DNA from 2 places in the Paenibacillus beijingensis genome. Region 2 is predicted to be linked to the other one. Evidence: a T-box and tRNA genes for the amino acid it is inferred to sense, from the RefSeq annotation. Region 2 holds a T-box; the other holds one or more tRNA genes.
The links. A T-box is a leader RNA that pairs with one kind of tRNA and senses whether it is charged. The one in region 2 lies ahead of tyrS (tyrosine--tRNA ligase), so its partner is inferred to be a tRNA-Tyr.
Positions count from the first base shown of each region.

Region 1: it has a tRNA-Tyr gene. The T-box ahead of tyrS (tyrosine--tRNA ligase) is inferred to sense a tRNA for this amino acid. The anticodon was not compared.

Region 1 is NZ_CP011058.1:1,186,280-1,190,595, forward strand. It holds gene VN24_RS05430 (GntR family transcriptional regulator) at 1-464, shown strand, start outside; tRNA gene VN24_RS05435 (tRNA-Gly) at 608-681, opposite strand; tRNA gene VN24_RS05440 (tRNA-Pro) at 691-767, opposite strand; tRNA gene VN24_RS05445 (tRNA-Arg) at 786-862, opposite strand; tRNA gene VN24_RS05450 (tRNA-Gly) at 866-940, opposite strand; tRNA gene VN24_RS05455 (tRNA-Leu) at 946-1,032, opposite strand; tRNA gene VN24_RS05460 (tRNA-Leu) at 1,044-1,129, opposite strand; tRNA gene VN24_RS05465 (tRNA-Lys) at 1,144-1,216, opposite strand; tRNA gene VN24_RS05470 (tRNA-Gln) at 1,225-1,299, opposite strand; tRNA gene VN24_RS05475 (tRNA-His) at 1,313-1,388, opposite strand; tRNA gene VN24_RS05480 (tRNA-Tyr) at 1,402-1,487, opposite strand; tRNA gene VN24_RS05485 (tRNA-Thr) at 1,493-1,568, opposite strand; tRNA gene VN24_RS05490 (tRNA-Phe) at 1,586-1,661, opposite strand; tRNA gene VN24_RS05495 (tRNA-Asp) at 1,677-1,753, opposite strand; tRNA gene VN24_RS05500 (tRNA-Met) at 1,817-1,893, opposite strand; tRNA gene VN24_RS05505 (tRNA-Val) at 1,903-1,978, opposite strand; tRNA gene VN24_RS05510 (tRNA-Glu) at 1,986-2,060, opposite strand; tRNA gene VN24_RS05515 (tRNA-Ser) at 2,079-2,166, opposite strand; tRNA gene VN24_RS05520 (tRNA-Asn) at 2,174-2,249, opposite strand; tRNA gene VN24_RS05525 (tRNA-Ala) at 2,263-2,338, opposite strand; tRNA gene VN24_RS05530 (tRNA-Ile) at 2,414-2,490, opposite strand; rRNA gene VN24_RS05535 (23S ribosomal RNA) at 2,625-4,316, opposite strand, start outside.
Region 2 is NZ_CP011058.1:4,421,966-4,426,281, reverse strand. It holds gene VN24_RS19970 (NfeD family membrane protein) at 1-69, opposite strand, end outside; gene tyrS (tyrosine--tRNA ligase) at 310-1,572, opposite strand; T-box leader at 1,636-1,903, opposite strand; gene VN24_RS19960 (transglycosylase domain-containing protein) at 2,077-4,316, shown strand, end outside.

The DNA.
Region 1 (4,316 bases), 2.5 Mb from region 2:
TGCTGGAGCGCGAAGGACTGCTTGTTACGCAGACCCATCGTGAAACAACCGTCGCTCAAGTGGAGAAAGAAGAAGTTGATGGCTTGCTTAATCCGCTTCGCCTGTTGTTGGAGTCGTTCTGCATCCAGAAAATTATTTCGCTGCTGAGTGACGAACATTTTTCTGACCTCGACAATATTTTGAATGATTTGATTGACGCCTGCAAAAATCAGGATTTGGGGAAGGTTGTCAAAAAAGACTTGCAGTTTCATGAATATCTTGTCTCACTGACCGAAGAGCCATATCTCATTTCACTTTGGTCGGGCGTATCTTCAAGAATTGTTTTCCATTTCATGAACAACTCCCAAATCCATCAGCAAAATGACTTCTCCCTTTTTATCAGCGAACATGTCCAATTGCTTAATGCGATCAAAACGAAAGATTGGTCCAACATTGAGCCGGTCCTGAGAAAACATATTTATTAAGTCGAACGAAAAGCGCCCCTGACATTGCTCAGGGGCGCTTTTCGTTCGACTTCGTTTAAGCAGGATACGCTCCCGCGAATAATGGTGCGGACAACAAAAAAAGCTCCTTGCGTAAATGCAAGGAGCTGAACCTTATAAACGAATGGAGCGGGTGATGGGAATCGAACCCACGCTACCAGCTTGGAAGGCTGGAGTTCTACCATTGAACTACACCCGCAATAAAAGATGGTCGGGACGACACGATTTGAACATGCGACCCCCTGGTCCCAAACCAGGTGCTCTACCAAGCTGAGCTACGTCCCGAAGTTAAAGCTTTATAAATGGCGTGCCCGGAGAGATTCGAACTCCCGGCCTTTTGATTCGTAGTCAAACGCTCTATCCAGCTGAGCTACGGGCACTTATGGAGCGGAAGACGGGAATCGAACCCGCGACCCTCGCCTTGGCAAGGCGATGCTCTACCGCTGAGCCACTTCCGCTTAGGTGGTGCGGTCAAGAGGACTTGAACCTCCACGTCATTGCTGACACTAGAACCTGAATCTAGCGCGTCTGCCAATTCCGCCATGACCGCAAATCATGATATGGTGCGGTTGAGAGGACTCGAACCTCCACGAGCGTACGCCCACTACCCCCTCAAGATAGCGTGTCTGCCATTCCACCACAACCGCAAATATTTATAAAGTGAGCCATGAAGGACTCGAACCTTCGACACCCTGATTAAAAGTCAGGTGCTCTACCAACTGAGCTAATGGCTCATAACAAATGGCTGGGGATCTAGGATTCGAACCTAGGCATGACGGAGTCAAAGTCCGTTGCCTTACCGCTTGGCTAATCCCCAACAGGATTTAACATGGGGCGATCGAGGGGAATTGAACCCCCGAATGCCGGATCCACAAACCGGTGCGTTAACCACTTCGCCACGATCGCCATGAAAAATAACTGGTGGAGGATGATGGATTCGAACCACCGAACTCGTCAGAGAACAGATTTACAGTCTGCTGCGTTTGGCCACTTCGCTAATCCTCCAAGGGTGGTGCCGTCGAGAGGACTTGAACCCCCAACCTACTGATTACAAGTCAGTTGCTCTACCAATTGAGCTACAACGGCATGGACCTTTATAAAAATGGTGGCTCGGGACGGAATCGAACCGCCGACACGAGGATTTTCAGTCCTCTGCTCTACCAACTGAGCTACCGAGCCCTATAATTTCATAAGTGGCGGAGCTGACGGGATTCGAACCCGCGGTCTCCTGCGTGACAGGCAGGCATGTTAGGCCTCTACACCACAGCTCCGTATTCCGTATAGGGTATTCCGACGTCTTGAACGCGCGTACGGAAGTCTCCAATAATAATGTTTGGTTGCGGGGGCAGGATTTGAACCTGCGGCCTTCGGGTTATGAGCCCGACGAGCTACCGGACTGCTCCACCCCGCGGTAAGATGATGGTGGACGCTGACGGGATCGAACCGCCGACCCTCTGCTTGTAAGGCAGATGCTCTCCCAGCTGAGCTAAGCGTCCAGGTTATTGGTGACCCGTAGGGGATTCGAACCCCTGTTACCTCCGTGAAAGGGAGGTGTCTTAACCCCTTGACCAACGGGCCTTGAAAAATGAAATCGAACGGAGAGAGAGGGATTCGAACCCTCGCACCGCTTGCGCAGTCTAACCCCTTAGCAGAGGGTCCCCTTGAGCCACTTGGGTATCTCTCCAAATGAATGGCTCCCCGAACAGGACTCGAACCTGTGACAACTCGATTAACAGTCGAGTGCTCTACCAACTGAGCTATCAGGGAACGAATAGGTGAATGGTGGAGCCAAGGAGGATCGAACTCCTGACCTCCTGCTTGCAAGGCAGGCGCTCTCCCAGCTGAGCTATGGCCCCATTATTTTCCCTGTCATGAAGCGGAATCTCCGTAAAATTACCGGTCCTAAGCTTCAAAACCCGTTTAGGAAAGTATGGTGGGCCCTAGTGGACTCGAACCACCGACCTCACCCTTATCAGGGGTGCGCTCTAACCAGCTGAGCTAAGGGCCCGTACTCATAACAAAACCCACTGTTGTGGGTATTTTGGATAACAAATTACACCCTGAAAACCGGATGCGAAAGATTGCTTGTGCTTCCTTAGCTGATTCATATGCCTTGCGGTTTTCCTCACTTGGAAAACCCATTAGGATAAGCCCTCGACCGATTAGTATTCGTCAGCTGCACACGTTGCCGCGCTTCCACCTCGAACCTATCAACCTGGTCGTCTTCCAGGGGTCTTACATACTGGGAAATCTCATCTTGAGGGGGGCTTCACGCTTAGATGCTTTCAGCGCTTATCCCGTCCGTACTTGGCTACCCAGCGGTGCTCCTGGCGGAACAACTGGTACACCAGCGGTACGTCCATCCCGGTCCTCTCGTACTAAGGACAGCTCCTCTCAAATTTCCTACGCCCACGACAGATAGGGACCGAACTGTCTCACGACGTTCTGAACCCAGCTCGCGTACCGCTTTAATGGGCGAACAGCCCAACCCTTGGGACCTACTTCAGCCCCAGGATGCGATGAGCCGACATCGAGGTGCCAAACCTCCCCGTCGATGTGGACTCTTGGGGGAGATAAGCCTGTTATCCCCAGGGTAGCTTTTATCCGTTGAGCGATGGCCCTTCCATTCGGTACCACCGGATCACTAAGCCCGACTTTCGTCCCTGCTCGACTTGTAGGTCTCGCAGTCAAGCTCCCTTATGCCTTTGCACTCTGCGAATGATTTCCAACCATTCTGAGGGAACCTTGGGGCGCCTCCGTTACATTTTAGGAGGCGACCGCCCCAGTCAAACTGCCCGCCTGACACGGTCCCCCTACCGGTTTCACGGTAGCGGGTTAGAACTCAAGTACGATCAGGGTGGTATCCCAACGGCGCCTCCACCGAAGCTGGCGCTCCGGCTTCTTAGGCTCCCACCTATCCTGTACAGATCGTACCCAAGTCCAATATCAAGCTGCAGTAAAGCTCCATGGGGTCTTTCCGTCTTGTCGCGGGTAACCTGCATCTTCACAGGTATTAAAATTTCACCGGATCTCTCGTTGAGACAGCGCCCAAGTCGTTACGCCATTCGTGCGGGTCAGAATTTACCTGACAAGGAATTTCGCTACCTTAGGACCGTTATAGTTACGGCCGCCGTTTACTGGGGCTTCGGTTCACAGCTTCGGATTGCTCCTAACCGCTCCCCTTAACCTTCCAGCACCGGGCAGGCGTCAGCCCGTATACTTCGCCTTACGGCTTCGCACAGACCTGTGTTTTTGCTAAACAGTCGCTTGGGCCTTTTCACTGCGGCCCCCTCGGGCTATTCACCCTACCGAGGCACCCCTTCTCCCGAAGTTACGGGGTCATTTTGCCGAGTTCCTTAACGAGAGTTACTCCGCGCGCCTTAGCATGCTCTGCTCGCCTACCTGTGTCGGTTTGCGGTACGGGCACCTTCTCCTGGCTAGAGGCTTTTCTCGGCAGCCGGAGCACATGACCTTCGGTACTGTAATTTTCCCTCCCCATCACAGCCCAGCTTTAACGGTTGACGGATTTACCTATCAACCAGCCTCACTGCTTGGACGAGCTATTCCATCAGCTCGCGTCACTACCCTTCTGCGTCACCCCATCGCTCATAGCGGATTACGGTGGTACAGGAATATCAACCTGTTGTCCTTCGACTACGCCTTTCGGCCTCGCCTTAGGTCCCGACTTACCCTGAGAGGACGAGCCTTCCTCAGGAACCCTTAGGCTTTCGGCGGATGGGATTCTCACCCATCTTTTCGTTACTCATACCGGCATTCTCACTTGAATGCAGTCCACCAGTCCTTCCGGTCTGACTTCAACCCGCATTCAACGCT
Region 2 (4,316 bases):
GCCGAGCACGACGCTGACGAGCGCATACAAAATCCCGACGAACAGACAGGATAAGAACAGCGTTTCCAACCTTAACTCCCCCCATTTCCCCTAAACACTGTTTACGAACTCCTATTTTTATACGTCTCGTTTACAGAAAAGTTTCACAACTAAACCATATTATTGAAATACCGAACCAAATAGCGGGAACGATCCGAAGCCGTCCGACATCGTAAAGTACCTGAGATAAAAGGCCAATCCGAAATTTCCGATTGAACCGAAAATAGGAAAAAGCCCGCCTCCTGACGGAAGGCGGACTTTTCCGATGCGTCATACCAGTTTGATGCGGACGATTTTGCGTTTGCCGACCTGAAGCACGTCGCCGTCGGCGGGACGGACATCGGCATTCGGATCGGTTATTTTCTCTTCGTTCAGCTTCACCGCGCCCTGCTGGACGCTGCGGCGCGCCTCGCTGCCCGACGATTGCAGGCCGAGCGCCGTCAGCAGCCGGACGATCCGGATTCCCCCGTCCTCCAGCTCCGAAGCGGCGAGCGGCGCGTCTTCCAAGTCGGTCGGCAGCGCCCGCTGCTGAAACACGGTCACAAAATGCTGCTCAGCGGCGGCTCCCGCCTCTTCCCCATGGAACATGCGGACGAACGTGCAGGCAAGACGCATCTTCGCATCGCGCGGATGAACGGCTCCGGAAGCGAGCCCTTCCCGCAGCGCCGCCAGCTCGTTGTTGCCGATATCGGTTGCAAGCTCATAATATTTGAGCATCAGTTCGTCCGGAATCGACATTGCTTTGCCGTATATTTCGTTTGGCTCCTCGTCGATTCCGATATAGTTGCCGAGGCTTTTGCTCATTTTCTGCACGCCGTCCAGACCTTCGATGATCGGCGTCATGATGGCGACCTGAGACGGTTTGCCGTACTCTTTTTGCAGCGTCCGGCCCATCAGCAGGTTGAACTTCTGGTCGGTTCCGCCCAGCTCCACGTCCGACTCCAGCGCGACCGAATCGTAGCCCTGCATAAGCGGATAGAAAAACTCGTGGATGCTGATCGGCTGTCCGGACTGGTAACGCTTCGTAAAGTCGTCCCGCTCGAGCATGCGCGCAACCGTCACTTTGGCGGAAAGCGATACGACATCCGCGAACGTAAGCGGCGCCAGCCACTCCGAGTTGTAGCAAACTTTTGTACGCTCAGGATCCAATATTTTGTAAATTTGCTTCTTGTACGTTTCGGCATTGCGTTTCACATCTTCTTCGGTCAGCTGCTTGCGCGTTTCCGATTTGCCGGTCGGATCGCCGATCCGTCCCGTAAAGTCGCCGATCAGCAGATTGACTTCGTGGCCGAGCATCTGGAACTGGCGCAGCTTGTGCAGCACGACCGTATGTCCGACATGAATGTCCGGCGCCGACGGATCGAGTCCGAGCTTGATTTTAAGCGGCTTGCCGGTAGCAACGGATTTGACGATCTTTGCTCTCATCTCCTCTTCCGGCACGATTTCCACTACGCCGCGCCGGATGATGTCCAGCTGGCGTTCCACTTCCTGCTGCTGCTCGGCAGTCAGCTCGTTAAATTTTTCCTGTGACATTTATTCTCTTCCCTTTCCGTTCCATGATGATCTGATGAAAACACAAAAAATCCTTCGCTCGTCTCAAGGGACGAGAAGGATTTGCTCGCGGTACCACCCTCGTTAGAGCCGCTGCCGGGGCAGATTAGGCTCTCACTTCATTATTGATAACGGAAGCGGATGCTTCCGGAAACGGGCTACCGGCCGGACACTGCCCCCAGTGGGACCGGCCCGCTTTCCCCCGTTCAGCTCAAGGCGGTAATTCATGCTGCGCCGCGTACCGGTTCGCACCGTCCACCGGTTCTCTGAAAGCGTCGTTCGCAGTACTACTTGTGCCCGTCATAGCGATAGCGATATGTATACTTGCAAAAGTTATATCACAAAAATCAATGCCGAGTCAAACCTCGTTTATCGCCCCCGTGCAAAAAAAGATCGCCAAATAAAGACAAAATAGGCACCGAACTGCTTTGGCACATCGAATTATGTTATAATAACTCTGTTTACCTTAGAGGAGGAATCAAATTTATGGAAGAAGAACGTCAACAACCATCGAACGGACACAGTAAATGGCGTACGTTCGGCGTCGTGACGCTCATAACCATCAAGTGGCTCTTTATTTTCGGCATTCTCGGCTTTCTCTTTGTCGGCGGCGTCGCCTCCGGTTACGTAGCCGCTCTCGTGAAGGAAGATCCGGTCCGGTCCGGCTCCTTTATGGATGAGAAAATGAACGAAAATGCGTTGACGGGTTTCGTATTTTTTAACGACGGGATCACACCGGTCGGGCAGCTGCGTACGGAAGAGGACCGGCGGCTGGTTGATCTGAAGGATGTGCCTGGGTCGGTTATCGACGCACTCATTTCAACGGAAGACAGCAATTTTTACAACCATATCGGCATCGATTACAAAGGCTTCGCGCGCGCCGTCAAGCAGAAGCTGCTGAACGAAAGCCAGCAGACCGGCGGAAGCACGCTGACGCAGCAGGTCGCACGACGGGTTTTCTTAAGCTTGGACAAGACGGACAGCCGCAAAGTGAAAGAAATTTTTCTGGCGCTCCGCATGGAACGTTACATGACCAAGGACGAGATTTTGTCGGCTTACTTGAACAAAATGCCGTTCGGCAACGGTTCGTCGGGTTATAACCTGTACGGGATCAAATCGGCGGCGCTTGGTGTTTTCAACATTAGCGACCTACATAAGCTGAATATTGCCCAATCCGCCTATTTGGCCGGTCTCCCCCAGCTTCCTTCGGTCTACTCGGCCTTTGACGGCAAAGGTCAGTTCAATCCAAAAGGCTTCAACAGGGCGCTGGAGCGCCAGCACGTCGTGCTCTCCCGCATGCTGGAGACGGGCCGGATTACCCAAAGCCAATATGACGAGGCGCTTAAGTTCGATATTAAGAGCACGCTCGCTCCGCACCGCGAAAAAGCTTACAACACGTTCCCTTATCTGATGCTGGAGACGGAACGCGAAGCCGCCAAGCTGCTCGTGCTGCAAAAAAATCCGAAGCTGACCGAAGCTGATCTCGGCAAAGTCGAAAACAGCGAGCTTGTCAACAATATGAGGGAACAGCTGCTGCGTTCCGGTTACCGGATTTACACGACCGTAGATAAAAAAATTTACAACGACATGCGCATGATCGGCAGCAATCCGGATAACTTCTCCCCTTACAGCAAAACGAAAGGGCTTGAGCAAATCGCCGCCGTCATGCTCGATCATAAGACGGGCGCCATTCTCGGCATGCTTGAAGGGCGCGATTTCAATACGGAGCAAATGAACTACGCCACCCAAATGACACGCCAGCCGGGCTCCACCATGAAGCCGATCGCCGCTTATTTGCCTGCGCTGGAGCAAGGTTTGATCCAGCCGGGCGGCGTGATCGACGATTCGCCGATCGTATTGAAGGACGGGCAAAAAGGCTTTCACATTCCGATGAACGTCAACAAGAAGTTCAGCGGTCTCGTGACGGCGCGGGAGGCGCTCAACCGTTCCCTTAACATTCCGGCGCTCAAGCTGTTCCTGTACAAGGTAAAAATCGACAGCGCCTGGAATTTTACCCGCTCCTTAGGCATTACGACACTGCAGCCGCAGGACGAATACGCCCAAACCGGCGTTATCGGGGGCTTAAGCAAAGGCGTCTCCGTCGAGGAACTGACGAATGCGTTCGGAACGATTCCGAACATGGGCGTCTTCAATGACGCTTATATGATAAGCAAAATTACCGATGCGAAAGGAAATACCGTTTACGAGCACAAAGCGAATCCAAAGCGCGTCTATTCCGAGCAGACCGCTTTCCTGATGACCGACATGCTGCGCACGGTCATTTCCGATTCGCGGGGAACGGGACACAGCCTGACGTCGTCCTTCGACGCTTACGGGAAAATTCCGATCGCCGGCAAGACGGGATCGACACAAGATTACGGCGATGTCTGGTTTATGGGCTACACGCCGGACATTACGCTCGGCGTATGGTCCGGATATAAGGAGCAGGTCAATACGCTGTCCAAAGCCGGCCGCGCAAGGGCGCGTTCCATTTGGTCGCTTATTATGAACGAAGCAGTGAAGGACCGTCCGGAGCTGTTTAAGACCAATGAATTCACCCAGCCGGAAGGCATTGTCAAGGCGACGGTATCGAGCGTCAGCGGCAAGCTGCCAAGCAAGCTGACCCGGGATGCCGGTCTTAACGTCACCGACTGGTTTAACAAAAAGTATTTGCCGACCGAAACCGACGATGTGCTCGTTGATTCTCCTTATATTACCTATAACGG